DNA from 4 places in the Ensifer sp. Root142 genome. Region 1 is predicted to be linked to each of the others. Evidence: predicted binding sites of a transcription regulator. Region 1 holds the regulator's gene; each other region holds the start of a gene.
What was found. Region 1 encodes PhoB, which activates phosphate uptake and scavenging genes when phosphate is short. Its sites were predicted from a motif close to TGTCATNNANCTGTCAT; they were not measured.
Positions count from the first base shown of each region.

Region 2: ASD52_RS35225 (DUF1045 domain-containing protein) is a predicted target of PhoB. The motif match lies at 3,723-3,739, and genes of this name have one in related genera.
Region 3: ASD52_RS29370 (UDP-2,3-diacylglucosamine diphosphatase) is a predicted target of PhoB. The motif match lies at 2,015-2,031, and genes of this name have one in related genera.
Region 4: ASD52_RS32970 (esterase-like activity of phytase family protein) is a predicted target of PhoB. The motif match lies at 1,840-1,856, and genes of this name have one in related genera.

Region 1 is NZ_LMFK01000012.1:248,657-256,547, reverse strand. Features, by position in the region: gene ASD52_RS13745 (CDP-alcohol phosphatidyltransferase family protein) at 1-210, opposite strand, end outside; gene apaG (Co2+/Mg2+ efflux protein ApaG) at 322-714, shown strand; gene ASD52_RS13735 (Hsp33 family molecular chaperone) at 721-1,710, opposite strand; gene argF (ornithine carbamoyltransferase) at 2,057-2,974, opposite strand; gene ASD52_RS13725 (aspartate aminotransferase family protein) at 3,104-4,303, opposite strand; gene ASD52_RS13720 (GcrA family cell cycle regulator) at 4,725-5,246, shown strand; gene phoB (phosphate regulon transcriptional regulator PhoB) at 5,415-6,098, opposite strand; gene phoU (phosphate signaling complex protein PhoU) at 6,402-7,112, opposite strand; gene pstB (phosphate ABC transporter ATP-binding protein PstB) at 7,169-7,891, opposite strand, start outside.
Region 2 is NZ_LMFK01000049.1:50,855-58,745, reverse strand. Features, by position in the region: gene hutI (imidazolonepropionase) at 1-1,012, opposite strand, end outside; gene phnN (phosphonate metabolism protein/1,5-bisphosphokinase (PRPP-forming) PhnN) at 1,206-1,793, opposite strand; gene ASD52_RS35230 (alpha-D-ribose 1-methylphosphonate 5-triphosphate diphosphatase) at 1,790-2,929, opposite strand; gene ASD52_RS35225 (DUF1045 domain-containing protein) at 2,931-3,638, opposite strand; gene phnE (phosphonate ABC transporter, permease protein PhnE) at 3,765-5,282, opposite strand; gene phnE (phosphonate ABC transporter, permease protein PhnE) at 5,292-6,254, opposite strand; gene phnD (phosphonate ABC transporter substrate-binding protein) at 6,362-7,267, opposite strand; gene phnC (phosphonate ABC transporter ATP-binding protein) at 7,354-7,891, opposite strand, start outside.
Region 3 is NZ_LMFK01000044.1:172,180-180,070, forward strand. Features, by position in the region: gene ASD52_RS29365 (MFS transporter) at 1-1,018, opposite strand, end outside; gene ASD52_RS29370 (UDP-2,3-diacylglucosamine diphosphatase) at 1,124-1,963, opposite strand; gene ASD52_RS29375 (NADP-dependent malic enzyme) at 2,139-4,451, shown strand; gene ASD52_RS29380 (LuxR family transcriptional regulator) at 4,628-5,365, shown strand; gene ASD52_RS29385 (acyl-homoserine-lactone synthase) at 5,520-6,164, shown strand; gene ASD52_RS29390 (DUF2865 domain-containing protein) at 6,352-7,422, shown strand; gene bluB (5,6-dimethylbenzimidazole synthase) at 7,331-7,891, opposite strand, start outside.
Region 4 is NZ_LMFK01000047.1:172,239-180,129, forward strand. Features, by position in the region: gene ASD52_RS32955 (adenylate/guanylate cyclase domain-containing protein) at 1-431, shown strand, start outside; gene ASD52_RS32960 (DUF2000 family protein) at 435-842, opposite strand; partial or broken gene ASD52_RS40500 (AraC family ligand binding domain-containing protein) at 841-1,296, shown strand; gene ASD52_RS40505 (AraC family transcriptional regulator) at 1,371-1,736, shown strand; gene ASD52_RS32970 (esterase-like activity of phytase family protein) at 1,943-3,301, shown strand; gene ppx (exopolyphosphatase) at 3,361-4,884, opposite strand; gene ASD52_RS32980 (RNA degradosome polyphosphate kinase) at 4,896-7,082, opposite strand; gene hdaA (DnaA regulatory inactivator HdaA) at 7,148-7,837, opposite strand; gene ASD52_RS32990 (AI-2E family transporter) at 7,865-7,891, opposite strand, start outside.

The sequences.
Region 1 (7,891 bases):
CGCACCATCAAGTCCATCGCAAAGCCGGCTAACGACGATAACAATGGCGGCGGCAAGGTAGTATTGTCCGGCAATGAGGACAGCGGCAACGAGGCCGAGCGCGAGGCCGGTGATCGTGACCGCATTGGCACCGACACCCCCGCGGGCAAGTGCTGCACCGAGCCGATCCAGTATCGGATCCAGATGTTTTCTCACCGCGCCATCAAGCATCGGCCTCGCCTTTCCGCAGACTTGCCGCCGACGCATGCAATCCTGCCGTTATTCTTGACGAAACCATCTTGCTGTAGAATACCCTGAAAGACTTGAAACAAGGTGTTGCTCATGTATCGCGCGCTCACTCGCGACATAGAAGTTACGGTGGAGCCTTATTATCTGGAAGAGCAATCTGATCCGGATGACAGCCGCTATGTCTGGGGCTACCGCATCGTCATCGCCAACCATTCGGCCGAGTCGGTTCGGCTGATGACACGCTACTGGCATATTACCGACGAGAACGGCCAGGTGGACGAAGTCAGCGGGCCCGGTGTCATCGGAGAGCAACCGTTGCTGAACCCCGGCGATACCTACGAATATTCCTCCGGATGCCCGCTCGATACGCCGTCCGGCGTCATGTTCGGCCACTACAGCATGGAATCGGAAGGCGGAGAACACTTCAACGTGGCAATCCCCGCCTTCTCGCTTGATTCACCAGGGCTCGTTCGAACCCTGAATTGAGGCATCCTACTGCTGGCGGACCTCGCTTGCCTCGAAGCGATAGGTGGTCGAGCAGAACTCGCACGTCACCTTGATCAAGCCGTCCTCGATGGTGCTCTCGATATCGTCGGCGTGCAGTCCGGTGAGCACCGAGCGGATCTTTTCGCGCGAACAGCTGCAGCGATCATAGACCGCCTGCGGCTCGTAGACGCGAACGCCGCGCTCGTGGAACAGCCGATAGAGCAGACGTTCCGTGCCGACCATCGGGTCGGTCAGTTCGTCGGCATCGATCGTCTCGACCATGACCTTGGCTTCCGCCCAGAGATCGTCCTCGTCGAAGAGATCCTCGTTGTCGTCGCCGTCACCCCCCGAAAGATCCGGTTGGCGCATGCGCTCCGGCGCATCCGGCAGGAACTGCGCGACCATGCCGCCGGCGCGCCAGCGATGGCGCGGCTTGCCGTTCTCGTCGCGGTCGAGCAGTTCGGCAACGCCGAGGCGCACCTTGGTCGGGATCTGCTCCGACTGGCGGAAGTAGACGCCGGCAATCTCCTCGAGCGTGGCGCCATCGAGCGCAACGATGCCCTGATAGCGCTGGGTATGGGCACCCTGATCGATGGTGAAGGCGAGAACGCCCTTGCCCAGCAGCTCATGCGACTGGGTGCGTCCGTCCTTCAGAGCTTCCTCCAGCGCTTCCTCGTTGAAACGGGCATAGGCGCGCACCCGATCGGGCGTGGCAAAATCGGCGACGACAAGATCGACCGGGCCGTCGCTCTTCGTCTGGACGATAAGCTTGCCGTCGAACTTCAGCGACGTTCCGAGCAGCACGGTCAGCACCACGGTCTCGGCAACCAGCCGCGCGACCGGAAGCGGATAGTTGTGGCGGTCGAGGATCGCATCGAGCATCGGGCCGAGCTGAACGGCGCGGCCACGCACATCGAGGCCCTCCACCTGGAAGGGCACGACATGATCGTCACCGGCAAAGTCGAATTCGCCAAGTCCTGGTGCCATCTCAGTCATCTGCTGCTCCTTACGTCACTAAAGCGCGTCGCGATCGCCAGGATTCGCTGACTGCGCTTCAAGTTTTTGTTCTTGCGCATATCGTTATCGCAAAACCGCTGCGCACTTTTCCGCGACATGCTTGGGAGAGGGCCGCGCAGAGAACATAAACATCCTCCGGTGCAGCCTGCCCGTTATCCTATTCGATCCCGCCATAAACGGATTTGTCTAGCAGGCATGTGCCGTTTTGCCGGCCGATCATGCGCTGCCTGTCGTCAGGTAACGTCCGTTGTTTCCACCCCGGAACGTCCCGCATTCGGCCTAAATCGTGTCGCATGCGGGAAATTTCAATAGGCAGACGCGCCGATCAGACGAGCCCCATGCACCAGGCGATGATCGACTTCTGTGCGTGCAGCCTGTTTTCCGCCTCGTCGAATACCACCGACTGCGGCCCGTCGATGACCTCGTCGGTCACTTCCTCGCCGCGATGCGCCGGCAGGCAGTGCATGAACAGTGCGTCCGGCGAGGCGTGCCTCATCAGCGCGTCGTTGACCTGGAAGGGCTGGAAGACGTTGTGGCCGCGAGCGCGATGCTCCTGGTTCATGGAAATCCAGGTGTCGGTAACGACGCAATGCGCGCCGGCAACGGCCTGCTCGGCCTCATGGCAAAGCAGGATCTCGCCGCCATTGTTGCGCGCCCAGTTGAGGATCTTGTCGTGCGGCTCGGAACCGAGCGGCACCGCCATGTTCATGCGGTAGCCGAAACGGGCCGAGCCCTCGATCAGCGAGTGAAGCACGTTGTTTCCGTCGCCGGTCCAGGCGATGGTCTTGCCCTTCACCGGGCCGCGATGCTCCTCGAAGGTCATGATATCGGCCATGATCTGGCAGGGATGGGTGTCGTCGGTCAGGCCGTTGATGACGGGCACCGTGGCGTGCTCGGCAAGCTCGAGAAGACGGCGATGATCGGTGGTGCGGATCATGATCGCATCGACGTAGCGTGACAGCACCTTGGCAGTGTCGCCGATGGTCTCGGCGCGGCCGAGCTGCATTTCGGTGCCCGAGAGAAACAGGGTTTCGCCGCCGAGCTGGCGCATGCCGACGTCAAAGGAGACGCGCGTGCGGGTCGAAGGCTTTTCGAAGATCATCGCCAACATCTTGCCGGCGAGCGGCTTTTCGGCGGTTCCGGCCTTCGTCGCCGTCTTTCGCACGCGTGCGTCATCGATGATCGTGCGCAGATCGGCTGCCGTCATGGCCGAAAGATCGATGAAATGTCTTGTGCCTGCCATCGTAGTCAATTCCTGTCTCAGAATGGCCCGTGGAGCGCGACCGGTGTCGAAGAGCCAAAAGAACGCTCGACACCTTGGGCTCGCGCATGGACCCTTGGGAAAATCGCTGCCGATCTCCGGGTTCACAAATTAGGCTGCGGCGGTACCGCTGCTGCTTCTCACGGCTTCGGCCGCGCGCTCGATCCGCGCCAGGCCTTCGCGCGCTTCCGCGGCGGTCACCGTCAGCGGCGGCAACAGGCGCAGGACGTTTTCGCCGGCCGGAACAGCCAGCAGCTTCTCCGCGCGGATCGCCTTCAGGAGATCGGCCGAAGGGCCTTTCGCCTTGATGCCGAGCATCAGGCCGTCGCCGCGGATATCCTCGATCACATCGGGGAAACGGTCCTTCAACGACGCGAGGCCCTGGCGGAAGACCAGGGCCACGTCGCGGACATGCTCCAGGAAACCGTCGGCCAGGATGACGTCGAGCACGGCGTTGCCGACAGCCATGGCAAGCGGGTTGCCGCCATAGGTCGAACCGTGCGTACCGGCGACCATGCCGGCAGCCGCCTCTTCGGTCGCAAGGCAGGCACCGAGCGGGAAGCCGCCGCCGATGCCCTTGGCGACAGCCATGATATCCGGACGGATGCCAGCCCATTCATAGGCGAAAAGCTTGCCGGTGCGGCCGACGCCGGACTGGACCTCGTCGAGGATCAGCAGCAGACCGAACTCGTCGCAAAGCGCGCGCAGCTCCTGCATGAATTCCTTGGTGACCGGGCGGATGCCGCCCTCGCCCTGGATCGGCTCGATCAGGATCGCCGCCGTCTCGTCGGTGATCGCATCCTTGAGCGCCGTGATATCGCCGAAGGGAACCTGATAGAAACCCGGGGCCTTCGGGCCAAAGCCCTCGATGTACTTCTGCTGACCACCCGCCGCGATGGTCGCGATCGTGCGTCCGTGGAAGGCACCCTCGAAGGTGATGATGTGGAACTTCTCCGGATTGCCCTTGGCATAGTGGTAGCGACGCGCAGTCTTGATCGCGCATTCGAGCGCCTCGGCACCCGAGTTGGTGAAGAAGACACGATCGGCGAAGGTGACGGCCGTCAGCCGGCGTGCAAGGCTCTCCTGGCCGGGGACCTCATAAAGGTTGGACAGGTGCCAGACCTTCTCGGCCTGCGCCTTCAACGCCTCGACCAGATGCGGATGCGCATGGCCAAGCGAGTTGACGGCGACGCCGGCGGCGAAGTCGAGATAGCGCGAGCCGTCTTCGGCGATCAACCAGACGCCCTCTCCTCGCTCGAAACGCAACGGCGCACGCATGTAGGTGTCGTAAAGCGGCGTGGTTGCAGTCATGGCGAGCCTCTCCTTCATTGCTATCGGCATCGATCCGAGCCCCTGTTGAGCGCGGCAAAAAATTAAAAATGCCGCCTTGCGGCGGCGCAGGCACTATTCCTATTTCGCAGCGCAATGTCAACAAAACCAAGCTTTGCAGTGCGGTCGGACGGGTCTGATCCATGCGACGAAAAAATCACGCGACGGGGCTTGCAAAAATGCAACGCCCACCGAGCAAGTTGGGGAAAACCAAGAAATCGATTCGGCGCGATTCGCGGGACTCTTGCCACGGAGTCCGCCGGTCAGTAGGTTAATGTTCAATTACTAGACGCATGCGGCGGGCCTAGTCACCAAAAGTGTTATCGCGTTGCAGCTCCGGAGCCTGTCCGGAGCGTGGTGAGAGATTCTGTCATCGCCAACGCTGAGAACGGAGAGTGCAGAAATGAACTGGACTGACGAGCGGGTGGAAAAACTGAAGAAGCTTTGGTCCGAGGGCCTGAGCGCGAGCCAGATCGCGGCACAGCTCGGCGGCGTCAGCCGCAATGCGGTCATCGGCAAGGTTCACCGGCTGAGCCTGCCCGGCAGGGCCAAGGCTGGCGGAACCACCGCCGCGACCCGGCCGAAGCAGCGCCCGACTTCGGCGCCGCGCGCTCCGAACTACGCTTCGCGCGTCACGACACGGACGGTTACCCGTGCGGCCGGCGCGACCGTGCTCAAGGAAGAGGTCGAAGTCGATCTCGTCGCCGAACAGGATTTCCGCATCCAGACGGATGTGGTCGTGCCAATGTCGCGCCGCCTGGAGCTGACGCAGTTGACCGAGCGCACCTGCAAATGGCCGATCGGCGACCCGCTCAAGGAAGAATTCCACTTCTGCGGCAACGATTCCCCGGAAGCTTCGCCCTATTGCACATTCCATGCGCGGCTTGCCTATCAGCCGACCTCCGAGCGCCGTCGCGCTCGCTGAGACGACCGAAAACCACATGCAGAAAAGGGGCCGCACGGCCCCTTTTTTATTGGCTGCTGCATGTTTCCCTGGTTCGTATTCGCTTCAAGGAAACATGCCGCAATTCAAGATGCAACAGCGACCTTTGCGCGTCCATTAAGATGCGCGGCGCTGCAGTGGCCGGCTGGCTCAGCTTTCGAGCGAGTAGCCGGCACCGCGAACGGTGCGGATGACATCAGGCATGCTCGAGAAATTCAGTGCCTTGCGCAAGCGACCGACATGCACGTCGACGGTGCGCTCGTCGACATAGATATCGTGGCCCCAGACGCCATCAAGGAGTTGCGAGCGCGAGAACACCCGGCCCGGCGACGACATCAGGAATTCGAGCAGGCGGAATTCCGTCGGACCAAGGCGGACCTCGCGGGTGCGGCGATGCACGCGATGGGTCTCGCGATCGAGCTCGATGTCGCCGCAGCGAAGCAGCGTCGAGAGGACCTCGGGCTTGGCGCGCCGCAGCATCGCCTTGACACGGGCCATCAGCTCCGGGGTCGAGAACGGCTTGACGACATAATCGTCGGCGCCGGTGGCAAGGCCACGAACCCGCTCGCTCTCCTCGCCGCGCGCCGTCAGCATGATGATCGGCAGGCGCTCGGTTTCCGGACGTTGGCGCAGCCGGCGGCAAAGCTCGATGCCGGAAACGCCCGGCAGCATCCAGTCGAGGATCAGGAGATCCGGGAGGCGCTCCTGTAGGCGGATCTCCGCCTCGTCTCCGCGCAGGATCGTATCAACATCGAACCCTTCGGCTTCGAGGTTATAACGCAGCAGGACACTCAGCGCCTCTTCGTCTTCGACAACGGCGATTTTCGGCAACATCAGGCAACGTCTCCTTACCCAGAGCGTCTCGCGTTCGATCGAACGCAAAGAGATGCTCGAACATATAGAATCTGGAGCACTCCGCGCGTTTTCATAGGCACGCGCGAAAACGTATAGCTTCAGACGCAGTAGAGCAGGGCCGCAACCAGGGCTGCGACCGGAGCAGGTTCATAAGCAGGCACTCGAACGTATCCGGGTCTTAAAGCGCGTCGCGATCTCTAAGATGCGCTTGTTGTGCTTTAAGTTCTTGTTTTTGCACATGTCGTTATCGCAAAACCGCTGCGCACTTTTGCGCGACATGCGTTAGTCCTTCACGGCACCCAGCGTCGACGTATTGTCGTCCTTCGGACGCTCGCCTTCCGGCTGCGCGCCCGTCGCCATGTAGTAGATCGTCTCGGCGATATTGGTGGCGTGGTCGCCGATACGCTCGATGTTCTTGGCACAGAAGAGAAGATGCGTGCAGGGCGTGATGTTGCGCGGATCTTCCATCATGTAGGTGAGCAGCTCGCGGAACAGCGAGGTGTAGATCGCGTCGATCTCCTCGTCGCGCTCGCGGATGCTGTTGGCCTTCTCCGGCGAGCGGGAAGCGTAGACGTCGAGGACTTCCTTGAGCTGCACCAGCGCAAGCTCTGCCAGGTGTTCAAGACCGCGCGCCAGCTTGCGCGGGATGCCGGAGCCGGCAACCGCGATGACACGCTTGGCGTTGTTCTTGCCGAGGTCGCCGACGCGCTCCAGATCGGACGCGATGCGGATCGATCCCATGATCTCGCGCAGGTCGGCAGCAACGGGCTGGCGCTTGGCGATGGTGACGATTGCCTTTTCGCCGATCTGGCGTTCGGCTTCATCGAGGATGGTGTCGTCGGAGATCACCTTCTGCGCCAAGGCGAGGTCAGAATTGACAAGCGCACGAACGGATTCGCCCACCATCTGCTCGGCAAGCCCGCCCATCTCGGAGATGCGGCGCGTGAGATATTTCAGTTCTTCGTCGTAGGCGGACATTATGTGCATGGACATAGTCTTCGATCCTTGCGGGCGCGTTCAGGAAACGGGGTGAAGAGGAGCTTCGGCCATCAACCGAACCGGCCCATGATGTAGTCCTGGGTACGCTGGTCATCCGGATTGGTGAACATCTTGTCGGTGTCGTTCTCCTCGACAAGATTGCCGAGGTGGAACATGGCAGTGCGCTGCGAAACACGCGCCGCCTGCTGCATCGAGTGGGTGACGATGACGATCGTGAAGTTGGTACGCAGCTCGTGGATCAGTTCCTCGACCTTGGCCGTCGCGATCGGATCGAGCGCCGAACAGGGCTCGTCCATCAGGATCACTTCAGGGCTGACGGCAACGGCGCGCGCGATGCACAGACGCTGCTGCTGGCCGCCCGAAAGACCGGTGCCCGGCTCCTGCAGGCGATCCTTCACCTCGTTCCACAAACCAGCCTTCTGCAGGCTGGTCTCGACGACTTCGTCGAACTCAGACTTGGTGCGGGCAAGCCCGTGGATGCGCGGGCCGTAGGCGACGTTGTCGTAGATCGACTTCGGGAACGGGTTCGGCTTCTGGAACACCATGCCGACGCGGGCTCGCAGTTCCACGACGTCGATCGTCGGGTCGTAGATGTCGTCTTCATCGAGCGTGATCTTGCCGGTGACGCGGCAGTTCTCGATGGTGTCGTTCATGCGGTTCAGCGTGCGCAGGAAGGTCGACTTGCCGCAGCCCGAAGGGCCGATCAGCGCTGTCACCGTGTTCTCGCGGATATTGAGATTGACGTCGAAAAGCGCACGCTTCTCGCCGTAGTA
Region 2 (7,891 bases), on a different contig from region 1:
TCAGTAGCAGCGAAGTCAGCGGCGAGGTGCCGGGATTGCAATCCGTTGCGATGGCGATGTGCGCTCCGGCAGCGCGCAGCGCGTCCACCGGCGGAAGCTGCTTTTCGCGCAGCGCGTAAAACGCGCCGGGCAACAGCACGGCTACCGTGCCCGATTTGGCGATTGCCTGCGCTCCATCAGCGTCGAGATATTCGAGATGGTCGGCGGACAACGCACCGTAGGAGGCGGCAAGCTTGGCGCCACCGAGGTTGGAAAGCTGTTCGGCATGCAGTTTGACCGGCAGGCCCAGCGCCTTGGCGCGACCGAAGACGCGGGCGATCTCTGCGGTCGAAAAGGCGATGCCTTCGCAGAAGCCATCGACGGCATCGACCAGGCCCTCGGCGTGGGCGACATCAAGACCCGGAAGCACCACCTCGGAAATGTAGTCGTCGTTGCGCCCCTTGTAGTCGGCTGGGGTCGCATGCGCTGCGAGATAGCTGGTGACGATGCGGACCGGACGTTTGTCGCCAAGCTTGCGCGCGGCGCGCAGCATGTTGAGTTCGGCGTCGATATTCAGGCCGTAGCCGGACTTGATCTCGACCGTCGAAACACCTTCGGCAATGAGCGTGTCGAGCCGTGGCAGAGCGCTTTCCACGAGCGCGTCGACTGAGAGTGCATTGGTTGCCTTGACCGAGGAGACGATACCGCCACCGGCGCGGGCGATTTCCTCATAGGACGCACCTTCGAGCCGCATCTGGAACTCGCGAGCGCGGTTGCCGCCGTGGACGAGGTGCGTATGGCAATCGATGAAGGCGGGCGTCATCACCCGGCCGTTGCAATTCGTTGCTTCAAGTGTGCGGGATAGATCGGCGGGAAGGTCGCTCTCGGCGCCGGCAAAGGCAATGTGTCCGTCGACGACAGCCACTGCGCCCTTTTCCACCACGCCGAGGCCGTCTTGATCGGGTCGCAACGTCGCAAGGCGAAGATTGCGCCAGATGCCGGACGCGTTTGCGTTGGTCGAAAATTGACTCATCAGCCGATCCCCTCTCGTTGGATATAATGTATATACATAATAATCGTCTCGACAAGAGGAAAATTGACTTGCTGAAGGAAAAGGGAAGGAGACGGCGCACTGAATTGCCGCCGGGCGATGGCATTCAAATGCAAAAGACCCCGGAGCGGTTGCTCCAGGGTCTTAAAAAACGGCGCCTGGGAAAACGCGACACTTAGGCCGGATGGGCGGCACTCATGCGCAATCGCTCGACGAGGTCGACGAAGTGACGCCCGGCACTCTCAAGGCGACCGCTGTTGTCGATGATCGTGACATCCGGTCCCGATGTGACGTCGGGCACCTGTCGCGAGAGCCGGCGCAACACGTCCTCTTCGCTTTCGCGTCCGCGCTCGGCAAGACGCTTGGCGAGCGCGGCGGGCTCGGCCGTGATGACCGCGACGGCGATGTTGCCGAAGGCGGCGCGGAACGCCGGCAGGGCGCTTCGGCTGCCGTTGACGATTGCCGTGGTGCCGTGTTCGACATTGCGGCGAACGTCTTCGGGAATGCCGTATTTCAGGCCGTGCGCGTCCCAGGACACAGCGAAGGCGCCTGCCTGCTCCATGTCGACGAATTCGGCGACTGAAACGCTTTCATGCACCTCGCCTCCGGCGTCCGACGGCCGCGTGATCACGCGGCGAACGAAGTGGACATCGGAGCAGTCGCAGAAGTGTCGGGCGGCAAAGCCCATGACGCTATCCTTGCCGGCCCCGCTCGGGCCGACGACGACGACAAGCGCGCCACGCCTAAGTTCGAGCTGGCTCATGCGACACGCCGACCTTCGCGCCAGACCGAACGCACCACTGGAATACCTTCCTGCCTGTGGACACGCGCGATGTCGGCGCGCAAGCCGACGGCAATCCGGCCACGATCGTCGAGGCCGACGGTGCGGGCAGGGGTGGTGCTGACCATGGCGATCGCCTTCGGCAGGTCGATGGCTTCAAGCTCATCGGCGAGCACGAACGGCGCGTGGATCAGGCTGAAGGGCACATAATCGGACGAAAGCACGTCGAGCACGCCGCGGTCGGCAAGGTCACGGGCGGCGATATTGCCCGAATGCGACTTGCCGCGCACGATGTTGGGCGCGCCCATCAGCACACTAAGACCGGCGCGATGGGAGGCTTCCGCCGCTTCGAAGCTGGTCGGGAACTCGGCGAGCTTGATGCCGTAGCTGATAGATTCGTCGACATGGGCGATCGTGGCGTCGTCGTGGCTGGCGATGGTAATGCCGCGCTCAGCACAGGCCTTGGCGAGCGCATCGCGGTGCGGGCCGGCATACTTCGCCGAAAGCGCCTGCTGACGTTCAACGAATTTTCCGAATTCGGCGTCCGACAGGCCGCGCTTGGATTTGTAGTAGAGCGTGTACTGGTCCATCGTCTGGAACTGGCGCTGCCCCGGCGCGTGGTCCATCAGCGAGACGAGCTTGACCTGCGGATCGTTCTGGAAGTCCTCGTAGTGATCGAGCACGTCCGATGTCGAAACCTCGCAGCGCAGGTGGATCAGATGGTCGGCGCGCAGGCGGCCTTCCTGCTTGGCCTGGGCCAGCGCGTCCGCCATGCTGCGCATTTCGCCCTTCTGGAAACCGCCGTCTTCGTCCGAACCAAGGCGCAGGCAGTCGAATACGGTGGTGATGCCAGACGTGACGACCTGTGCGTCGTGTGCCTGGATCGCGGCGATCTTCAACCAGCGAACGCCGGGCCGCGGCGAGTAATGTGCCTCAAGGTGGTCGGTGTGCAGCTCGATGAGGCCAGGCAGAAGGTAGTCGCCTTCGAAGTCTTCACCAGTGTTGGTCGTGCCATGAGAGATATCGGCGATCTTGCCGTCGCGGATCAGCACCGAGCCGTCGAGGATACTGTCCTCCAGAACGATGCGGGCATTGGTCAGGACTTGTTCTTTGCTCATCTCATGCGATCTTTCGTTGTGTCGCGCCGCGGAGCGGCAGCAGGGAATGGACCAGGAACGGTGCGCCACGGTGCGGCTCGACGAAGAGCGCAACTGACGTGACGTGAAGCGGCTTGCCGATGTGATCAGCAAAGGTGCTCTCAAGCACGGTCCGCATTGGTTTCGCTGTCTCGCCGGGTACCGGCCCGGTCAGCGTCAGGTGAAACTGAAATTCTTCGAAAACATAGGGGTATCCCCACTTTCTCAAGTATTCCCTCTGCCGCTCCGGAAGCTTGTCCGGGTTGCGTCGCGCCATGTCCACGTCCGACAACGGCGCCCGAAACGGCTCGAAGGTTTGCACGGCCTGCGCCGCGAATTCCTGCAACGCCTCGCAGTGGGTCGCGGAAACCAGCGCGAAGAACGGGCCAAGCTGAAGGAGCGTGAGTTGAGGGATCTCGAAGGGTTCAAGGTTGTCGGCAAACGTTTCGAAGGCTGCGACCAGCTCGGCTTCGCTGCGGTCTTCGGCAAGTGTGAAGGGGGCCTTGAGAGTGCCGTGAAAGCCGTAGCGTCGCGGGTCGGCAGTCAGTGCATGTCGCGTGGCGGCATCAAGGCTGCCTAACGCTGAAAGTTCATTGGTCTCGCCGGTAAAGGCATCACGGCCGAGCCAACGGGCCGCCGTCTGCGACAGCCGGTCGTCTGCCGGCGGCGCGAAGTAGATTGCATAACGCACGGTCTTCACTTTCTTGTATCGACCGGCCCGCCGGAACGGCGGGTCGATTGTTCGCGGGATGCGATGCGCAGCTAGCCGATTTCCATGACAACATCATGATGGCCGCGGTGCAAAAAATTCTTCTCGTCAATGAGCCTTCTGCCCCATCAGTCGCGAGCGGCAGGCGTTCGAGATGCTGTCGAAAATAAACACGACCAGCAAGATGAGAAGCACCATATAAGCGACATTTTCCCAATCGGAGTTGGTACGCATCGCTTCCCAGAGTTTCAGGCCGATGCCACCGGCGCCGACAGCGCCGATGATCGTTGCCGAACGCGTGTTGGATTCCCAGAAATAGAGCGCCTGGCTGGCGAATACCGGCAGGACCTGCGGCAGGACGCCGAAGCGTTGCACGGCAAGCGGGGTGGCGCCGACGGATTTTACGCCTTCGCGCTGCTTGTCGTCGATGTTCTCCAAAGCCTCGGAGTAGAGCTTGCCCAAGGTGCCGGTGTCGGTGAAGAAAATTGCCGACATGCCGGCAAGCGGTCCCGGGCCAAAGGCGCGCGTGAAGAACAATGCCCAGATGAACATGTCCACCGAACGCAGGAAATCGAAGAAGCGCTTGGCGAGCTGGTTCGTCAGGAAATTCGGGGTGATGTTGCGCGCCGCCAGGAAGCAGAGCGGGAACGCGACCAGCGAGGCAAAAAGCGTGCCGACGAAGGCCATGACCACGGTCTGCAGCAGTTTGGTCCACACATCCAGATGCTGCCATTCGGCGTTGTAGAGGATGTTGTTCCAGGCAAGCGACAGGTTCGAGCGCGTGGGATCAATGCGCTCGCCGCTCGTGATCAACGAAAATACATCGCCATAGCCCTTGCCGAAGAACGGTGAGTGGACGTCGAAGAGGAAATTGGCCCAGCCGAAGAAGCGATTGCGGATCGAGATGTCGTCACCTTCGACGTCGGCCCAACCAGTTGCACCAAAGGCGAGCGTGATCTTCTCGCCCGGGCGTTTCTGCGTGGCCCAGGCGGGGAGGGCACCCTGAGGGGTTACCGTGTCCTGGCCATCGACGGCCATCGTCAGCGTCTCGCCACGATGGGTTGCCTTGACGAGTCCGTCGGCAATTTCGATCTTCGTCGACCTGTCATAGGTGATGACGGCCCTGGTGATGATTTCCTCGGTCCGCATTTCGACGCGGTTCTGCTCACTTGGCGTATTGGCCGCGCCGAGCGCTGAACCCGGCGCCATGAAGCTGAAGGATGACGTCGTCTTGGGCTTTGCAGTCTGTGCGGTTGCAGCGGGTAATTCGACTTTTCGGGTCACGGTTTCCTTGTCGAGTTCCACCCATGCCGGATTCGGATTTGGCCCAAGCGGCGAGTTGCGCTGGTAATCGAGCGTCATCGTCTTGTCGCGGGCGATCTTGATCTCGGGCCGAACCTCGTAGGAGACCCAATCCGCGAGATAGGTCCCGGCAATGCCCCAATTGGCGTTGCCCAGAACATGCCCGATCGAAAAAAACCACCAGCTGAAGATGAGGTAAGCGACGAGGCCGACACTGATGACAATCGTGCGCAGGCGCTTGTTCGAGGAGCCCTGCAGCAAGTGCGGGTGACGCGATGCGATCGCATCCATTTCGAGAGCGCTTAATCTGGTCGTGGAGGTCATGATGCGCACCTACTGGGCAAGCTGGAAGGCCTGGTCGCCGACGAGGCGACGGCGCAGCCATGCGGAAAACTGGTCGACGGCGAAGATCGTTGCAAACAGCAGCATGACGATCGCCAGTGTCTTTGCCTGATGGCCCTGGCCGATCGACAGACGCAGCAACTCGCCGATCCCGCCGCCGCCAACTGCGCCGATGATGGTCGAGGCGCGTACGTTGATCTCGAGGCGAAGCAGGAAATAGCTGGCGAAGTTGGGCAGCACCTGCGGCACCATGCCGAACCAGACGCGTTCGATCCAGTTGCCACCGGCGGCGCGCAGGCCCTCGTCCGGTTTCATGTCGGCGTTCTCGACCACCTCGAAAAACAGCTTGCCGAGTGCGCCGACCGTGTGGATCGAAACCGCGGCGATCGCGGGTATCGGCCCGAGCGAGAGGATTGCCAGGAAGAAGCCGGCGATGACCACTTCGGGAAAGGCGCGTAGGATCTCCATCAGCCGGCGCACGACACCACGAACCCACGGATTGGGCATCAGGTTGCGGGCGGCAAGGAAACAGAAGATGAAGCCGAAGAACGTGCCGATGACGGTGGAGAAGATCGCGATGTTCACGGTCTCCAGCATCTTGTGCACATACTCAGGAATGTAGAAGCTCTCGGTCAGGTAGAGCCGACCCTCGGGATAATTGTACTTGAAGCTGCCGTCGTCGTAGGGCGAAGGCAGATCGAACATGGCGCGGAAGATTTCCAGGCCATCACGCGGCGCGAGATCGCCGACGAAATCGAAGAAGTGCGGCAGGCGGTCGAAGAATTTGCCGGCATTGGAATCGTTGGCAAACCAGAGCGAGCCGGAAAGGGCGAGCACCAGCACGGCGAAGCCGAGCCAGGAGTAAAGCCGGCGACGCGAGTTCAACTCCTGCCAGTGGCGCTCGACCAGCGCGCCGTTTTCACTCAGATGCCTCGGGAGCATGGAAGTTGCCATGAATGTTCCGGCAATGCCGGCCTCTGTCGACAGGCGCTCCAGGCGCCCCAGCAAAAAGGCGAACGCTGGCCGTTTTGGCGGCCAGCGTCCTTGAATGATCAGGAAAATCAGCCGCCGATCGTTGCCTTGCGGGCGTCGATGATCGGCTTGTAGAAGTCGGCGTTGACTTCGGTGAAGCCAGTGAAATCGCCACCCTGGATGGCGGAGAAGCAGGCGGCATCGGTCTTCGGCAGGTCGAGCATGAACTGCTTGAACTTGGCCTTCATGTCATCGTTCATCGTCGAACGGACGACGATCGGGCCGTTCGGGATCAACGGCGACTTCCAGAGTTCGACCAGGTCATTCATGTCGAGGATGCCCTTGTCGACCATCTTCTTCAGGTTGCCCGAAGTGTAGCCGTCCTTGAATTCGCCGACGCCCGAACCGAAGGTCGTGCCGGCATCGAACGTGCCCTTGACGACTTCGAGAACCAGGTTTTCGTGACCGCCGCCGAAGCCGGTTTCACCGAAGAATTCCTTGACCGGCGCGCCGATCGATTCCGGCAGGGTGACGAGCGGGATGAGGTAGCCAGAGGTCGAGTCCGGATCGGCAAAGCCGAGCTTCTTGCCCTTCAGGTCTTCGAGCTTGGTGATGCCGGAGTCCTTGCGGGCGACCATGATCGAGTGGTAGCCGGTCGAACCGTCGGTCTGGACGGTCGTCAGGATCGGCTCGACCGCGTCGGCCTTGGCGAGGTAGATCTTGGCAAAGCCCGAAGCGCCGAGTTCGGCGTAGTCGAGCGTGCCGCCGAGCAGGCCCTGGATGACGCCGTCATAGTCGGCGGCCGGGAACAGCGAAACCTTTTCGACGCCGATTGCAGCCGGCAGCTTGTCGACGATACACTGGAAGTTGCGCAGGCGGTCGGCTTCGTTTTCGCCGCCGATGATACCGACGCGGAATTCCTTGAGGTCTTCGGCCTGAGCGTGGCCGACGAGGGCGAGCAGGGCGACAGCGCCCAGAAGAGCTTTCTTCAGCATAAGGTTCTCCCGTTTCTCCGGCTTTGCCGGATGATATTCGGTTTCAAAGAGGTGCCCTTGACGTGGGCCTTCGATCCTGGCGGGCGTCAGATGCCGGCCAGTGCCAGCGGCTGGAGGCCGGCAGATGCCGTTTGTTCCTGCGGAATGGCCGCCGGAATGTTGATGCTTGTCGAGGTCATCGATTCCTCGATGCCCGTATCGGCGCCGTAGATCTCGGCGACGGCGGCCGCCGTCAGGTCCTTCGGCTGGCCGTCGAAGACGACGCGGCCGTGCGCCATACCGATGATCCGCTCGCAGTAGTTGCGCGCCGTGTCGAGCGTGTGGAGATTGGTGATTACGGTGATGCCGTCGCGCTCGTTGATGTCGCGCAGCGCGTCCATGACGATCTTGGCGTTGAGCGGGTCGAGCGAGGCGATTGGCTCGTCAGCGAGCAGAACCTTCGGCTGCTGCATCAATGCGCGGGCGATGGCCACGCGCTGCTGCTGGCCGCCGGAAAGCGTGCCCGCCGCCTGCAGCGCCGTCTGCTCGATGCCGAGGCGCTCCAGCGCGCCGATCGCCATGATGCGCTCTTCGCGGGTAAACATGTTGAGGATGCTCAGAACCGTCGAACGATGGTTCAGGCGA
Region 3 (7,891 bases), on a different contig from region 1:
CCGATGCCTCCTGCTCCTCGACGACGCGCTCCACCAGCTTGTTCTGCATGCCGGTGTGCATGATCGCATAGGTGAAGGCGTGGAAGCACTGCAGCACGAAATAGCCGGAAAAGCCGAGATCCATCGGGAAGATGATCCAGCGCACGACCGCCAGCGAGCAGCCGGACAGGATCATCGTCCAGACGCTGAAGCGGCGGATGATCGCCTTGGCGAAGATGAACATCGTCACTTCAGCAGCAACGCCGGCACTCCAGAGGATGCCGATCTCCGTGCCGCTATAGCCGATATGCTGCCAGTAGATTGCCGAGAAAGCGAAGAGCATGGCGTGGCTGGCGTTCACCAGCGTCACGCCGATCAGCAATAGCTGCAGATCGAGCTGGCGCAACGATTGCGGCGGAGGCTCGGTCAGCGCCGTGATCGGTGACGGGCGCCGCGGTCGGCCGACCTTTGGCGCCGCAAAGGCCATCAGGATCGTCAGGCCGAAACCGACCGCCATCGCCGGCAGCACCATGTCGCCACCGAAGATGCCGATCATCCAGCCGCCGAGCATGGTTGCGCCGATGAAGGCGACGGAACCCCAAAGCCGCATCTGCGCATAATCGAAACCCCAGCGCCGGACGCCGGAAAGCGCGATCGCCTCGACGATCGGCACATAGGGCGAATAGACCGCCGATTGCAGCGTATAGATGATCAGAACCGGCCAGAACTCCCGGGCGTAGAACAGCACGAAAGCCGTCGCCAGCGACAGGAAACCTGACCAGATCAAAACGATCGTGCGCTCTCCGAGCCGATCGGCGATCACACCGGCAATTGGCGCGGTGATCACGCGTACGAACATCGGCAGCGCCAGCACGACGCCGATCTCGAAATCGCTCATGGAAAGCGTGCTCAACCAGACCGGAAAATACGGCATTGCGAAACCGTTGACGATCAACGGAGCGCAGAAGAGCAAGGCGATGCGAAGCGCAAAATGACGCGGCGGAGGGCCCACAGTTGCGGGCGCTTGGGAGGGAATCATGGGAGAACCTGATGGCTATCGGCCAGCAATAGCATAGCCCGCTGCCGGATCGCCATAACCTAGATTTCACTACAAGCGACGCTTGCGCCCTCGCCGGCGTTCCCGTCAGGCTGCCCGTTGCGTCAGCAGGTGCGCCAGAAGCCGTTCGGCTTCGGCCGTTCCCTCGGCCTCTGCGACGCCGCCGCGCATCTGATGCCAGGTGATCAGTTCCATGGTGCCGTCGTGGTGTTCGGCGATCGCCGTGCAGCTTTCGACCCAGTCGCCCGTGTTGATGTAGCGCACGTCGCCGATATCCTCGATGACCGCATGGTGGATATGGCCGCAGATCACGCCCTGCGCATCATGCCGCCGCGCCTCGTCGGCAACCACCTTCTGGAACTCACCGATAAAGTTGACGGCGTGCTTCACCTGCAGCTTCGCCCAGGAAGAGAACGACCAATAGGGCATGCCGAGCCGGCGACGAACGGCGGCCAGGCCGATATTGATGGCGATCGCCGTATCGTAGGCCCAGTCGCCGAGATAGGCGAGGATGCGCGCATTGCGCACGACCACATCGAATTCGTCGCCATGCAGCACCAGATAGTTGCGGCCGTCGGCACCCTTGTGCATATGGCGCTGCGCCACTTCGATGCCGCCGAAGTGAACACCCGGGAAATCGCGCATGAACTCGTCGTGATTGCCGGGGATATAGATGATGCGCGTGCCCTTGCGCGCCTTGCGCAGCAGCTTCTGGACGACGTCGTTGCAGTTCTGCGGCCAGTACCAGCTACGCTTCAACCGCCAGCCATCGACGATGTCGCCGACGAGAACGATGGTCTCAGCCTCGTGATGGCGCAGAAAATCAATAAGAAAGTCGGTCTTGGCGGCCTTGGAGCCGAGGTGGACGTCGGAGATGAACAACGTCCTGAGGTGTCTTACGGAATTGATTTGCGGTGCCGCCATCATACCAGCCTCGTCTTGATTGAGCCTTCTGGGGCCCGTCAAAACCAGACTCGTGTTTCAGGAAGATGACACGGACGCCGGCCGCTTCGTCGCACCGGCTTAAAAGAACCGCGCAAAAACTGTACGCGGTTCGCAATTCATGCCACAAGGCCACGTCCAAAAAAGAGGAATGCAGACTATGAGCACGGGCGACAAAACGAAATCCCAGACAGGTCCGGTCAGCGGCGACATCGACCAGCAGGCCCTTTTCTTCCACCGTTACCCTCGCCCTGGGAAGCTCGAAATTCAGCCCACCAAGCCGCTCGGCAACCAGCGCGATCTCGCGCTCGCCTATTCGCCCGGTGTGGCTGCGCCCTGCATCGCCATCCGCGACAATCCTGAAACGGCTGCCGACTACACGGCACGCGCCAACCTTGTCGCGGTCATTTCCAACGGCACGGCCGTTCTCGGCCTCGGCAATATCGGTCCGCTTGCCTCCAAGCCGGTCATGGAAGGCAAGGCCGTCCTGTTCAAGAAATTTGCCGGCATCGACGTCTTCGACATCGAGATCGACGCGGCGAGCATCGAGCGTATGGTCGATGTCATCTCGGCGCTCGAGCCGACCTTCGGCGGCATCAACCTCGAAGATATCAAGGCGCCGGAATGCTTCGAGGTCGAGCGCCAGTTGCGCGAAAAGATGCAGATCCCCGTCTTCCATGACGACCAGCATGGCACCGCGATCATCGTTGCGGCCGCAATCCTCAACGGTCTGGAACTGGCCGGCAAGGACATCGCCAAGGCCAAGATCGTTACCTCGGGTGCAGGTGCCGCAGCGCTCGCCTGTCTCAATCTGCTGGTCACGCTTGGCGCCAAGACCGAAAACATCTGGGTGCACGACCTCGAAGGCCTCGTCTACAAGGGCCGCGAAGTGCTGATGGACGAATGGAAGTCCGTATACGCGCAGGAAAGCGACAACCGGGTATTAGCCGACAGTATCGGCGGCGCCGACGTTTTCCTCGGTCTTTCCGCCGCTGGAGTCCTGAAACCGGAACTGCTGGTGCAGATGGCCGAAAAGCCACTGATCATGGCGCTCGCCAACCCCACGCCCGAGATCATGCCGGAGGCAGCGCGCGCGGCGCGCCCCGACGCGATGATCTGCACCGGCCGTTCGGATTTCCCCAACCAGGTCAACAACGTGCTTTGCTTCCCGCACATCTTCCGCGGTGCGCTCGACTGCGGCGCAAGCACGATCAACGAAGAAATGAAGATGGCGGCGGTCCGCGCCATTGCCGGCCTTGCCCGCGAGGAGCCGTCCGACGTGGCCGCCCGCGCCTATTCCGGCGAGACGCCGGTCTTCGGTCCCGATTACCTGATCCCCTCGCCCTTCGACCAACGCCTGATCCTCCGGATTGCGCCGGCGGTTGCCAAGGCTGCCGAGGAAAGCGGCGTCGCCACCCGCCCGATCCAGGACTACGACGCCTATCTCGACAAGCTGAACCGCTTCGTCTTCCGCTCGGGCTTCATCATGAAGCCGGTCTTTGCCGCCGCCAAGAATGCGCAGAAGAACCGCGTGATCTTCGCCGAAGGTGAAGACGAGCGCGTGCTGCGCGCCGCCCAGGTGCTGCTGGAGGAAGGCACGGCCCGCCCGATCCTGATCGGTCGTCCGCAGATCATCGAGACGCGCCTGCGTCGCTACGGCCTGCGCATTCGTCCGGATATCGATTTCGAGGTGGTCAACCCCGAGGGCGACCCGCGCTACCGCGACTACGTCGAGGACTATTTCGCCCTCGTCGGCCGTCTCGGTGTCATTCCGGAAGCTGCCCGCACGATCGTCCGCACCAACACCACCGTCATTGGGGCGCTTGCCGTCAAGCGCGGCGAAGCCGATGCGCTAATCTGCGGTGTCGAAGGGCGTTACAGCAAGCACCTGCGCGACGTCTCGCAGATCATCGGCAAGCGCGACGGCGTGCTCGATTTCTCGGCCCTCAGCCTGCTGATCTCGCAGCGTGGCGCCACGTTCTTCACCGACACCTATGTCAGCTACTGCCCGAGTGCCGAAGAAATCGCCCAGACCACCGTCATGGCGGCGCAGGAGATCCGGCGCTTCGGCATCACGCCACATGCCGCCCTGGTCTCGCATTCGAACTTCGGCTCGCGCGATTCCGAGAGTGCCACCAAGATGCGCCAGGCGCTTCAGCTTGTGCGCGAACTCGCGCCCGATCTGGAAGTCGATGGCGAAATGCACGGCGATTCGGCCATCTCCGAAGTGCTGCGTCAGCGCGTCATGCCCGACAGCACGCTCTCGGGCGAAGCCAACCTGTTGGTCTTCCCGAACCTGGATGCTGCCAACATCACGCTTGGCGTCGTCAAGACGATGACGGACAGCCTGCATGTCGGACCGATCCTGCTCGGCTCAGCACTGCCGGCGCACATCCTGTCGCCGTCCGTGACCTCGCGTGGCGTCGTCAACATGGCGGCACTCGCCGTCGTTGAAGCCAGCCATCCGGGCTAGCGACGCCCTCGTTTTTAAGGGCCGCCGCACCCGGCGGCCCTGTGATGCTGCCGCGACCCTGGGCAACAACCATTGTTTGCAAGGGTCGACAATCCACAGCAAATCGGCTGTCGGTTCTGGACAAAAGGTGAACCCCCAACCATTGTGGGGTTTAGCGCAAAAATCGGTGTTGTGGCATGACTGAACAACAGGCTGTCCTCGACATGCTGGAAATTCTGGAATGCGGAGGCTGTGTCGAGCCGGCCCATTTCTTTACGTTGATGCGCCGTACCTTTCGCATCGCTCATCTCCTATATCTTGAAGCTGAGCCCTATGCCGACGAGCTCAAGATCTGCCGGTTGCACCACACGTTCGGTGCCTACGCGGCCGAGCTTTATCTGACGCGGGAGCTCTACCGTATCGACCCGATCCTCAAGCTGGCGCTCGGTGGCGTCAGGCCTGTCGAATGGACGACGGCGCGCCACCGCTTTCCCGAATGCGAGCCATTGTTCAAGACGGCCGAAGAGATCGGCCTTTCCAGTGAAGGCGTCGCCCTGCCGCTGCCCTCGCCGGCCGGCCGCACCGCCTTGCTGGCCATCAACGTCAATATGTCGGCCGCGGAGTGGTCGATCTATCGGCGCAACCACTTGCGCGACTTCCAGCTCGCCGCCAACCTGTTTCATGCCGGCATGCTTGAAAACGCCGCCATGACAGGGGGGCTGAACACGCGCGATACGCGCCTCACAGGTCGCGAAACCGAGGTTCTCACCTGGTCGGCGGCCGGCAAGAGCTATTGGGAAATTGCCACCATTCTCGGCATTTCCGAACGCACCGTGCGTTTCTTCATGACCAATGCCCGCCGAAAGCTCAATGTTGTCTCCAACACGCAGGCCGTGGCCCAGGCCGTTCGCCATGCACTGATCCCGACGGTTTGACCCACCCTCAAGACGCTCCTCCTTCGCTCATCTGAAAACCCGTCTATATTTAGTGGGAAAAAACGGTTTCCGGAACTGTCGGTAGTGACAGTTTCGCCCCTGCCTGAGGACTGACAGCATCACGCCATCCCCCAAAACAAGGATGGAGAAGAAGATGATCAGGATCCTCAACGGCAGGACACGCGGACAGCACCCACAGTCCATCGACGAGATGTTCAAGCTGCGCAAGCGCGTCTTCCACGATTTCCTGAAATGGGACGTGCAGACCGATGGGGAATGGGAGATCGACAATTACGACAAGTCGAATCCGCTCTATATTCTGTCCTATTCGCCGGAGACGGGAAAACTGCGCGGATCGCTGAGATTGCTGCCGACGCTCGGCCCCAACATGCTGGACGATACGTTCCCGATCCTGCTTGGCGACAACCCTGAGATCCGCAGCGCCTCGATCTGGGAATCGAGCCGCTTCTGCATCGACCCGGAGATTTCTCAGGACCGCGCCTCCAACCAGGTGACCGTCGCCGCCGCAGAACTGATGTGCGGTGTCGGCGAACTCGGGCTGGCCTCCGGCATCAGCCATATCGTCACGGTGACCGATGTCTTCCTCGAGCGGATGTTCCGCCGCATGGGTTGCCCCGGCGAGCGCATCGCTGACCCGCACCGGATCGGCTCGGTCTATGCCGTAGCGGTCGCCTGGGAAGTGACGCCGTCGCTGCTCAGCGCCATGAAGGCCGTAGCGGCGATCGAAGGCACGGTTCTTGAACGGCCGATGTCGCTGGAGACGGCACGCGCCGCCTGATCTCTAACGCTCCTTCCGTTCCTCCCACCGGACGGAGCTGTTAACGCAATGCGAGGCTTGTCGTTGCACCGGCGGCGACAAGCCTTATGATAGGGCTGAAACAGGAAGTGCCGACAGCGACCGAACCCGGACAACAAGGGTGGCGCCGTGCGGTTGCAGGAATGGACGTTCGCCCGTGTTCCGGAACATGAAAACCCTAGCCGCGGCGACCTTGCCGCTGCTTCTGGTTCTTGCCGATCAGGCGCTGGCCTCCAGCGTGTGCGACCGCCTGAACACTCGGCTCGCCGAACTGCCCGCCGCCATCGAAACTACGGCCGATACCCGCGATTATGCGAGCGCGATTTCCCGACAGAACATCGAATTGCGCCGGGCGCGCAACGATCGCCGACGCGCCGGCTGCGGCACAGGCAGCGTCGTCGTCTTCAACGGCGGCGACCCGGATATCTGCACAGACATCAACAGTCTGATCGCCGAGATGGAAGACAATCTGCGCATCCTCAAATCGGAGCGCCAGCAGCTGATGTCAGGCGATGGAGACGATACGCGCCGGCGCATCCTCGCCGCCCTCGAGATCAACGGTTGCTATGGTGGCAGCGAGGAATTTGCGACCGCCGACCCGGACGAGCCGGAAACGTACCGCAACATCCTGCGCGATCTGCCGCCGGACGAAAGCTACGGACCAATGCTGCGGGACGGCGAAATGGGCACCTACCCGCCGGAAAGCGGCGTCTATTCCGGCACGCTTCGCACCATGTGCGTGCGCACTTGCGATGGCGCCTTCTTCCCGATCTCGTCCGAGGCAAGCCCTGTGGACTTCGCCCGCGACGAGCAGGCCTGCCGCGCCCGCTGCCCGGGTGCCGAAACAGAACTATTTTTCCACGACCTGGCGACCGAGGAGAGCGACCAGATGGTCTCCGCCTCGACGGGACGCCCCTATAAAGAACTGCCAAACGCCTTTGCCTATCGGACGCGCGGCGTCGGCAAGCCGGGCATTTGCGGTTGCCAGATTCCAAAGATCGCGACGACGCCCAAGGCTTCCAGTGGCAACACTGGCAACAGCGAATCGTCGATCATCGTCATCGAGGGCAAGAAGGAAGCGGCCGCCCCTACCGCCAAGGCGGCTGCGGAGGAGCGCCCCTACGATCCCGCCAAGAGCAAGGTGCGGGTCATCGGGCCGACGTTCCTTCCCCAGGAGGAAACGTCGATCGACCTTCGCCATCCGAAGGGTCCGGGCTACCAGCCGGTTCAGAGCAACTGATCGCAGCGTCTGCCTTTCGGCAGGTTCCCCAGCCTTCCTCGAACACCAGCTCCTCCAGCGGCAGCCGCTGGCGCCAGCCCTTAACCGCAAGTTCCGGCTCCTGGTAAAGGCGATCGACATATCCGAGGCAAAGCCAGGCGACGATCACGACATGATCGGGAATGCCGAGGATCGCCTTGATCTCATTTTCATGAAAGATACTGACCCAGCCGACACCAACGCCTTCGGCGCGCGCCGCAAGCCAGAGGTTCTGCACGGCACAGACGGTGGAATAGAGATCCATCTGCGGGTTATGGGTGCGCCCGAGAACGACCGCTCCACCGCGCGTGCGGTCGCAGGTGACGCAGATGCTCAAGGGTGCCTTGCGGATCCCCTCCAGCTTCAGGGAGCGGTATTTCGCTTGGCGGTCGCCATCGAACATCAATGCCGCTTCGTCGTTGGCGCGGGAAAAGGCCTGCCATACCCGCTC
Region 4 (7,891 bases), on a different contig from region 1:
GCGACGCGGCCGTGATTACCTGGCCCTTCGACCGTGCTGTCAAAAACGCCGCCTGCGTGCACTGCGTTTTCGACATTCTCGAAGAGATCGAAGCCGGCGCCCACCGTTGGCGCAAGGAGTTCGGCGAGGTTCCGCGCCTACGGGCAGCGCTTCATGGCGGCACCATCGTCGCCGCGGAAATTGGCGTCGACAAACACAAGATCACCTATTTCGGCGACACGGTGAACACCACCGCTCGCCTCGAAGGCCTGTGCAAGTCACTGAACCATCAGGTGCTGATTTCCACCGACCTCGCCCGCAAGATGCGGCTGCCGCACTATGTCCGCGTGGAAGATCTTGGCGAGCACGCCGTGAAGGGACGCGGGCAGAAGCTCGGCGTCCTGGCGCTTCGGGCCGGGGGCACGCCTGCACCGCCAGTGGCTGTCAATTAGCCGTCAACCGTGCAGTTTTGCACCCTTGGTGATCTTGTCGACCAGCTTCTTGTCGGCATGAATGGCGATGCCGGCGACCTTCGCGCCGTCGGGTCGCGTTTCGGCGAAGACCGCGCGGTTGGCACTGTCGTGGCCGGTCGAAAACATCGCATCGACATAAACAGAGGTTTGTATTTCCCTTTCGATCGCACGGCGTTGAATATTGCCAAGCGTCGCACCATCTGCCGATAACACGATGATCGGCTGAACGCTCAGAGCGTTGTAGATGTGGCCGGCGCCGTCGCGATAGGGTTCGCCGATAATCGCCGGTTTCTGCCCGGCGATGCCGGTTGCCAGAAACGCGGTGACGTTCAGCTTCTGCCAGGTGGCCAGATCGTCGCGCAAAACGATCGCAAACTTGGTGTCGAACATGACGGGTATCTCCATTTCAGGACATCAGGGCGTGCCCAAGGAGGCCTTAACCGAGGACGCAGCGATCAATCTTGAACGATTGTGCGGATCGCCGGGCGATGGCATCCGCGTCGCGGCACCGGTGGACGGCATAGAGCGCATCGAGGCCCGGCTGCACGGCAAGGTCTTCGAGCCGCATCGCCACGACACCTATGCGCTTGGCGTGACGCTTGGCGGCATCCAGACCTTCCAGTATCGTGGCGAGAGCCGCTACAGCACGCCTGGAAGCATCATCATCATTCACCCCGACGAACTGCACGATGGCGGCGCGGGCACGGAAGCGACGCTTCGCTACAGGATGATGTATCTGCAGCCGGAGCGATTGATCGCGGCGCTTGGCGACAGTGGCGGCGCCTTGCCCATCATAGCCGCCCCGGTTGTTGGTGACGTGGCCCTGCGCCAGGCGATCGGCGAGGCCGTCATGGATCTCGACGGCGGTATTGACGAACTCGCGCTCGACGACATTCTTACACGCATTGCAGAAGGCTTGTGCCGCCATGCCGGCACGACAAGCAAGGCTGCCGGCAGGTCGGCCAAGCGGGCGGTTTCGAGGCGACGGACTATCTCAAAGCCAACCTCGATCGCCCGGTCGACTCGCAGGAACTCGAGGCCGTCAGCGGCCTTGATCGCTTCACCCTCGCCCGCCAGTTCCGCAAGGTTCTCGGCACCAGCCCGCACCGCTACCTTCTGATGCGGCGGCTGGAGCAGGCGCGCCGGATGATTGCCGCCGGTCACAGCCTGGCAGGTGCCGCGCTCGAAACCGGCTTTGCCGACCAGGCCCATTTCACCCGCCATTTCAAACGTGCCTACGGTGTAACGCCCGGGCGCTGGGCGAGCCTGGCGCTCGCCGGCTGAAGCACCGGCGCCGCTGGGTCGTTGCGGCCCGGAACCAGTGTCCGGTCACGCGCAACAATTCGAACTCGGCGAGTTTCTCCCCTCGGGCGCAGCGCCTTTCGTCTGTCATCAAAGCTTCACCAGCCTGTAAGCCAAGCATCACCCAACCGTCATCAAAGCCGCCTATCGGGTTCCCGTACTTTGGCATCCAACCCACGGTGACTTTCATGACCAAAACGCTTCTCGCCGCTGCGGCGCTCACACTTTTGATGACGACGACCGTCCTGGCCGAGGAAAAGGCCTTTCCCGCAACCCTGAAGGCACATGCGATCCTACCGGCAAACACGATCCTGGCAGCACCGTCCGACGCACCGGAATACCTGAAGACATCGGGCAAATTCACCACGGCGGACCGCAAGCGCGCTGACGCGCTCGGCACCGTGCCCGGCAAGGATGGCGTGCGCCCGACCGGCCTTTCACTGCCGTTCAACGGCCAGCCGATGCAGGGCTTCTCCGGCATCAGGGCCATGGAAGACGGCACCTTCTGGAGCCTTTCCGACAACGGCTTCGGCAACAAGCTGAACTCAACCGATGCCATGCTGATGCTGCACCACGTGAAGATGGACTGGGACGCCGGCAAGGTCGAGGCGCTGAAAACACTGTTCCTCACCGACCCGGACCGCAAGGCCCCCTTCCCGATCGTCATGGAAGGTTCCGACAAGCGCTACCTGACCGGCGCTGACTTCGACGTTGAGTCGATCCAGCCGGTCGCCGACGGCTTCTGGGTCGGGGAAGAATTCGGTCCCTATATCCTGAAATTCGATGTCGACGGCAAGCTGACCGACGTCATCGCGACAACAGTTGACGGCAAGCCGGTTATGTCGCCCGACAATCCGACCCTGACACTGCAGGGCGATCCGTCGAAGAAGACACCCGCCTTCAACCTGAAGCGCTCCGGCGGCTATGAAGGCATGGCACTGTCGAAGGACGGCTCCAAGCTCTACGGTCTGCTCGAAGGGCCGATCTGGACCGACAGCGAAACCGTGGAACAGGCCGATGGCCGTCCGACACTACGCGTCATCGAACTCGATGTCGCAGCCAAGGCCTGGACGGGCCGCAGCTGGCTCTATCCGCTGGCCGAAGGCGGCGAGGCAATCGGCGACTTCAACATGCTCGACGACAAGACGGCACTGGTGATCGAACGCGACAACGGCGCGGGCACGCTCGACAAGGCCTGCGCCGATCCGAAGGATCCGAAGCCGGATTGCTTTGCCGTCGGCTCGAAGGTGAAACGTGTCTACAAGATTGCCTTCGATGACAGCAATGTCGGCAAGGCCGTCCGCAAGATCGGTTACATCGACCTCCTGAAGATCGCCGACCCCGACAACAAGAAGCGCCAGGGCGGTGGTGACGGCTATTACGACATGCCGTTCGTGACGATCGAAAACGTCGATCGCGTCGATGACACGCACATCATCGTCGGCAATGACAACAACCTGCCGTTCTCGGCCGGCCGGGCGCTTGATAAGGCCGACGACAACGAGTTCGTTCTGCTCGAAGTCGGCGAATTCTTGAAAGCCGAATAATCAAAAAAGGGCGCGCGGATTTGCGTCCGCGCGCCCCTTCGTCAAAGATCTGAGTGCGTTCAGCTCTCGAACTGGAACGCCAATCTTCTGCCGGTCAGCTTGCCGAGCTGCTGCAGCCGTCCGTCGAGGCGCTCGCCGGCAAATTCCGAATAGGCCGCAGGCACGACGATCTCCAGATCGACATCCGGCAGGGACGATTTGCGGAAGGTCAGATTCCTCGCCACGCCCGGCATCGACGCCGAGAACAGATAGGCGACGCGCAGCAGGCCGCCGAGCAGTTTCGCCAGTTCCAGCAGTCGCGGCGTGGTAATGCCGGTCAGTGCGCCGGTCGCGCCATCGTCGTTCAGGCCTTCGAAGCGATAGTAGTTGGCGAGCGCGATATAGGCCCGCCCCGCATGGGTGATGCCGGAGAAGGTCGAGTGGGCGATGATGTTCAGCGCCTGCAGACCGCGATAGTCCGGATGGGCGCGCCAGCTGATATCGGCGAGCAGGCAGGCAGCCTGGCGATAGCGGCTTTCCTCTTCGGTTTCCTCGACGCCGAAGAACGGCACCATGCGGCCGGTCCAGTCGGCAAGTTCGCGGGCATGCTCGGGGGAACGCGCCCGCAGGATGGCGATTTCGCCGGCGGCGGTCAGCAGCGGATCCTGCGCACGCTCGCTCTCGTTCAGCAGAGAGAAGAGATAGCCTTCGCGCACGCCGAGCGCCGAGAACGAAATCCGCTCCGGCTTCATGATCGACAGTGCTTCCTGCATCGCGATCGCGCCAAAGGGAAGCAGGCTGCGGCGGCTTTTGGAGATCGTCGCATAGGCCGATGGCTTGATGTTCCTCGGCTCGATCACCTCCGGCAGCAGCGCCATCGCCTCGTCGTAGGAGATCTCGTAGCCTTGCATCATATGCAGCGGATAGTTTCGGATTTCCATGTGCAGCTTGGCGATCGAGCGCCAGGTGCCGCCGACGGCATAAAAGGTGCGGCCGGTGCCGGTCTTCAGCACCGGCGAGCTTTTCATGAATTTGCGCACCCAGGTGCGAGCCTTCGGCAGCGAGCCGCCGCTATGCTCGAAGAGGCGGATACCCCCGAGCGGCAGGGTGATGCCCTTGCCGATCTTTGTGCCGCTGACCTCGACAAGTTCCAGCGAGCCACCGCCAAGGTCACCGACCACTCCATCAGGGTCGTGATAGCCGCTGACGATGCCCATGGCGGAGAAATAGGCTTCCTCTTCGCCGGTGAGGATGCGCACCTTGTGGCCGAGGATCGCCTCGGCCTTCTCGATGAAGGCAGGTCCGTTGCTCGCCTCGCGAGCGGCTGCGGTGGCCAGAACATACATGGAGGTCGCACGCGCCTGCTGCGACAGCGCATGAAAGCGATGCAGCGCCCGGAGAGCGCGCTCGACGCTCTCCTCGTCCATGCGTCCGGTGGCATCGATGCCCTTGCCCAGACCGCACATGACCTTCTCGTTGAACAGCATGGCCGGAGCGCGGCTCAGGCCTTCGTAGACGACAAGGCGAATGGAGTTGGAGCCGATATCCACAACGGAAACCGGGCGGATGCCGGGCAGACGCCCCTGCGCTTCAGATTCGACCATGCAATTCCGTTTTACTTGTGCCAGCTGCTCTTCCAGCCGGCAATCAGCTTCGGTGCACTGGACTTCAGGGCTTCACCCCGGCCGGAGAGGCTGGGATTGGTCATGAAATAGTGCTGCGCGTTGAAAGGTTCGGCGTCCTTGCCGACTTCCATCCGGCGAGACGTACCGTCGGGAAGAATTTCGTAGCTCTGCTGGTTATCGATGAGATTGCCCAGCATGATCTGCGAAAGTACCTGTTCGTGCACAGTCCGGTTGATAAGAGGCACAAGCGTCTCAACCCGCCGGTCCAGATTTCGCGGCATCATATCCGCCGAGCCGATATAGACAAGCGCATTCTCCGATGGAAGGCCGTGACCGTTGCCGAAGCAGAATATGCGGGAATGTTCAAGGAATCTGCCGACGATGGACTTGACACGAATATTGTCGGACAGCCCCGGCACCTGCGGCCTCAGGCAGCAGATGCCGCGTACCACCAGGTCGACTTCAGCCCCGGCACGGCTTGCCTTGTAGAGCGCGTCTATGATTTCCGGATCGACGAGCGAGTTCATCTTCATCCAGATCGCCGCAGGCCGGCCGGCCTTGGCGTGCTCGATCTCCTCCTCGATATGCTTGAGGATGCGGGGGCGAAGCGTGTGCGGCGAAACCGCCAGCTTCATGCCGGCTTCCGGCTCGCCGTAACCGGTGATGAAGTTGAAGATGTTCGCCATGTCATGGGCGATGACCGGGTTGCAGGTGAAGAATGACAGGTCAGTGTAGATCTTCGCCGTGACCGGATGGTAGTTGCCGGTGCCGAGGTGGCAATAGGTGCGCAACCGGCCCTCTTCGCGACGCACCACCATCGACATCTTGGCATGGGTCTTGAGTTCGATGAACCCGAAGACCACCTGCACGCCGGCGCGCTCCAGGTCGCGCGCCCAGCGGATGTTGGCTTCCTCATCGAAGCGGGCCTTCAGTTCGACCAGCGCCGTCACGGACTTTCCGGCTTCGGCAGCGTCGACAAGCGCGCGCACAATCGGACTGTCGTTCGAGGTACGGTAGAGCGTCTGCTTGATGGCGACCACTTCCGGATCGCGCGCCGCTTGCAGAAGGAACTGCACCACGACGTCGAAGGACTCATAGGGGTGGTGGACCACCATGTCCTTTTCGCGGATCGCGGCAAAACAATCGCCGGCGTGTTCGCGCACGCGCTCGGGGAAGCGCGGATTGTAAGGTTCAAAGCGCAGATCGTCGCGCGGCGCCTTGGTGATTTCCGACAGCGTGTTCAGCGCCAGAAGCCCCGGCAAAACGGCGACGCGGTTTTCCGGAACGCTGAGTTCTTGAACGACGAACTGGCGCAGCGAAGCGGGCATTTCCGAATCGAGCTCGATGCGGATCACCGATCCGCGACGACGACGCTTCAGCGCCGTTTCGAAGAAGCGCACCAGATCTTCGGCCTCTTCTTCGACTTCGATATCGCTGTCTCTGATGATGCGGAACGTGCCCGAGCCCTTGACCTCGTAGCCTGGGAACAGCCGTTCGATGAACTGACTGACCATGTCTTCGAGCGTGATGTAGCGGATGACGTTCTTGAAATCGGGCAGGCGGATGAAGCGGTCGAGCGCCACCGGCAGGCGCAAGAGCGCCGTCATTGGCTCACGGCCGGTCTTGCTGACGAGCTGCAGGCCCATCGAGAACCCGAGGTTCGGGATGAACGGGAACGGATGCGCCGGGTCGATCGACAGCGGCGTCAGCACCGGAAAGATCGCCTGGTCGAATTCGTTGGCAAGCCAGCTTTTGTCCTGCGCCGACAAGGACGCCGGGCGGACGATGAGGATATCTTCCTTGGCCAGATACTGCTGCAGGACGGCGAGCGACGCCTGCTGCTCCATCTGCAGGTTGTCGATTTCCTTGAGGATGTCTTCGAGCTGTTCGGCCGGCGTCTTGCCATCAGGCGACCGCATGGCGAGCCCCTGCCGCACCTGGCCCTCGAGGCCGGCGACGCGCACCATGAAGAACTCATCAAGGTTGGCGGCCGAAATCGACAGAAAGCGGACACGCTCCAGGAGCGGATGCGCCGTGTTCAGGGTCTCCTCAAGCACGCGGCGATTGAATTGCAGCCACGAAAATTCGCGATTGATGAACCGTTCCGGGCTGGAGAGCAGGTCTAGCTCCTCCGCGGCCTGTTTGTTCTCATTCACCGCAGACGTCGCATTATCCATTACCGGTCAGACCCCATTTCTTCGCATGCAGGAACTATAACAGTTTGACGACGGAACTGTGACAATCAATCGGAATGGCGTTGATTTCCAAGCTCTTCCAGGACTTCGGCGGCAAGCGATCGGGTCAGCTTGACGCCGCGGGCGAGTGCCAGCCTGTCGATGCGTTCGACGATCGTCTGGGCAGCCTCGAGCGAGCGTTCCATGCGCTGGACGATATAGCCGACGAGCCTTTCGTCGATGAAAAGCTGGCGATCGGCAAAGAGCTTGATCAATACCTGCGTCAACAACTCATCGTCGGGCTCGCCGATCTCGACGACGGTTGCTGCTTTCAGGCGCGAGCGCAGGTCCGGAAGAACGACCGGCCAGGACATCGGCCACAGGCGCGAGGTCATCAAGAGGCCCGTGCCATGCTGGCGAACGCTGTTGATGACATGAAACAGGGTGGTGTCGTCGAACCCCTGACGGTCGGCATCCTCGAACAGCACAGGACCGTTGGCGGCGATCAACGCCACATCCGAGTCCGCAACCGGGTGGATCGCCCGCGCGCCCGCCCTCTCCTTCCAGATGCTGGCGAGATGCGATTTTCCGGAACCGATCGGGCCGGCGATGATGACAACCGGCGACGGCCAGTCTGGCCAGTGATCGACGATCGCGATCGCCGCGCTCAACCGATCGGAAACGAGCAGATCCTCACGACCCGTTGCCGGGTCGTGGTCGAATGCCAGAGGCAGTTGTTCGAAGGGACGTTTTGTCATGCTGTACTCGGGACAAGGATGGGACTATCAGCCGGGCTGACTGCCCTTTGCCTT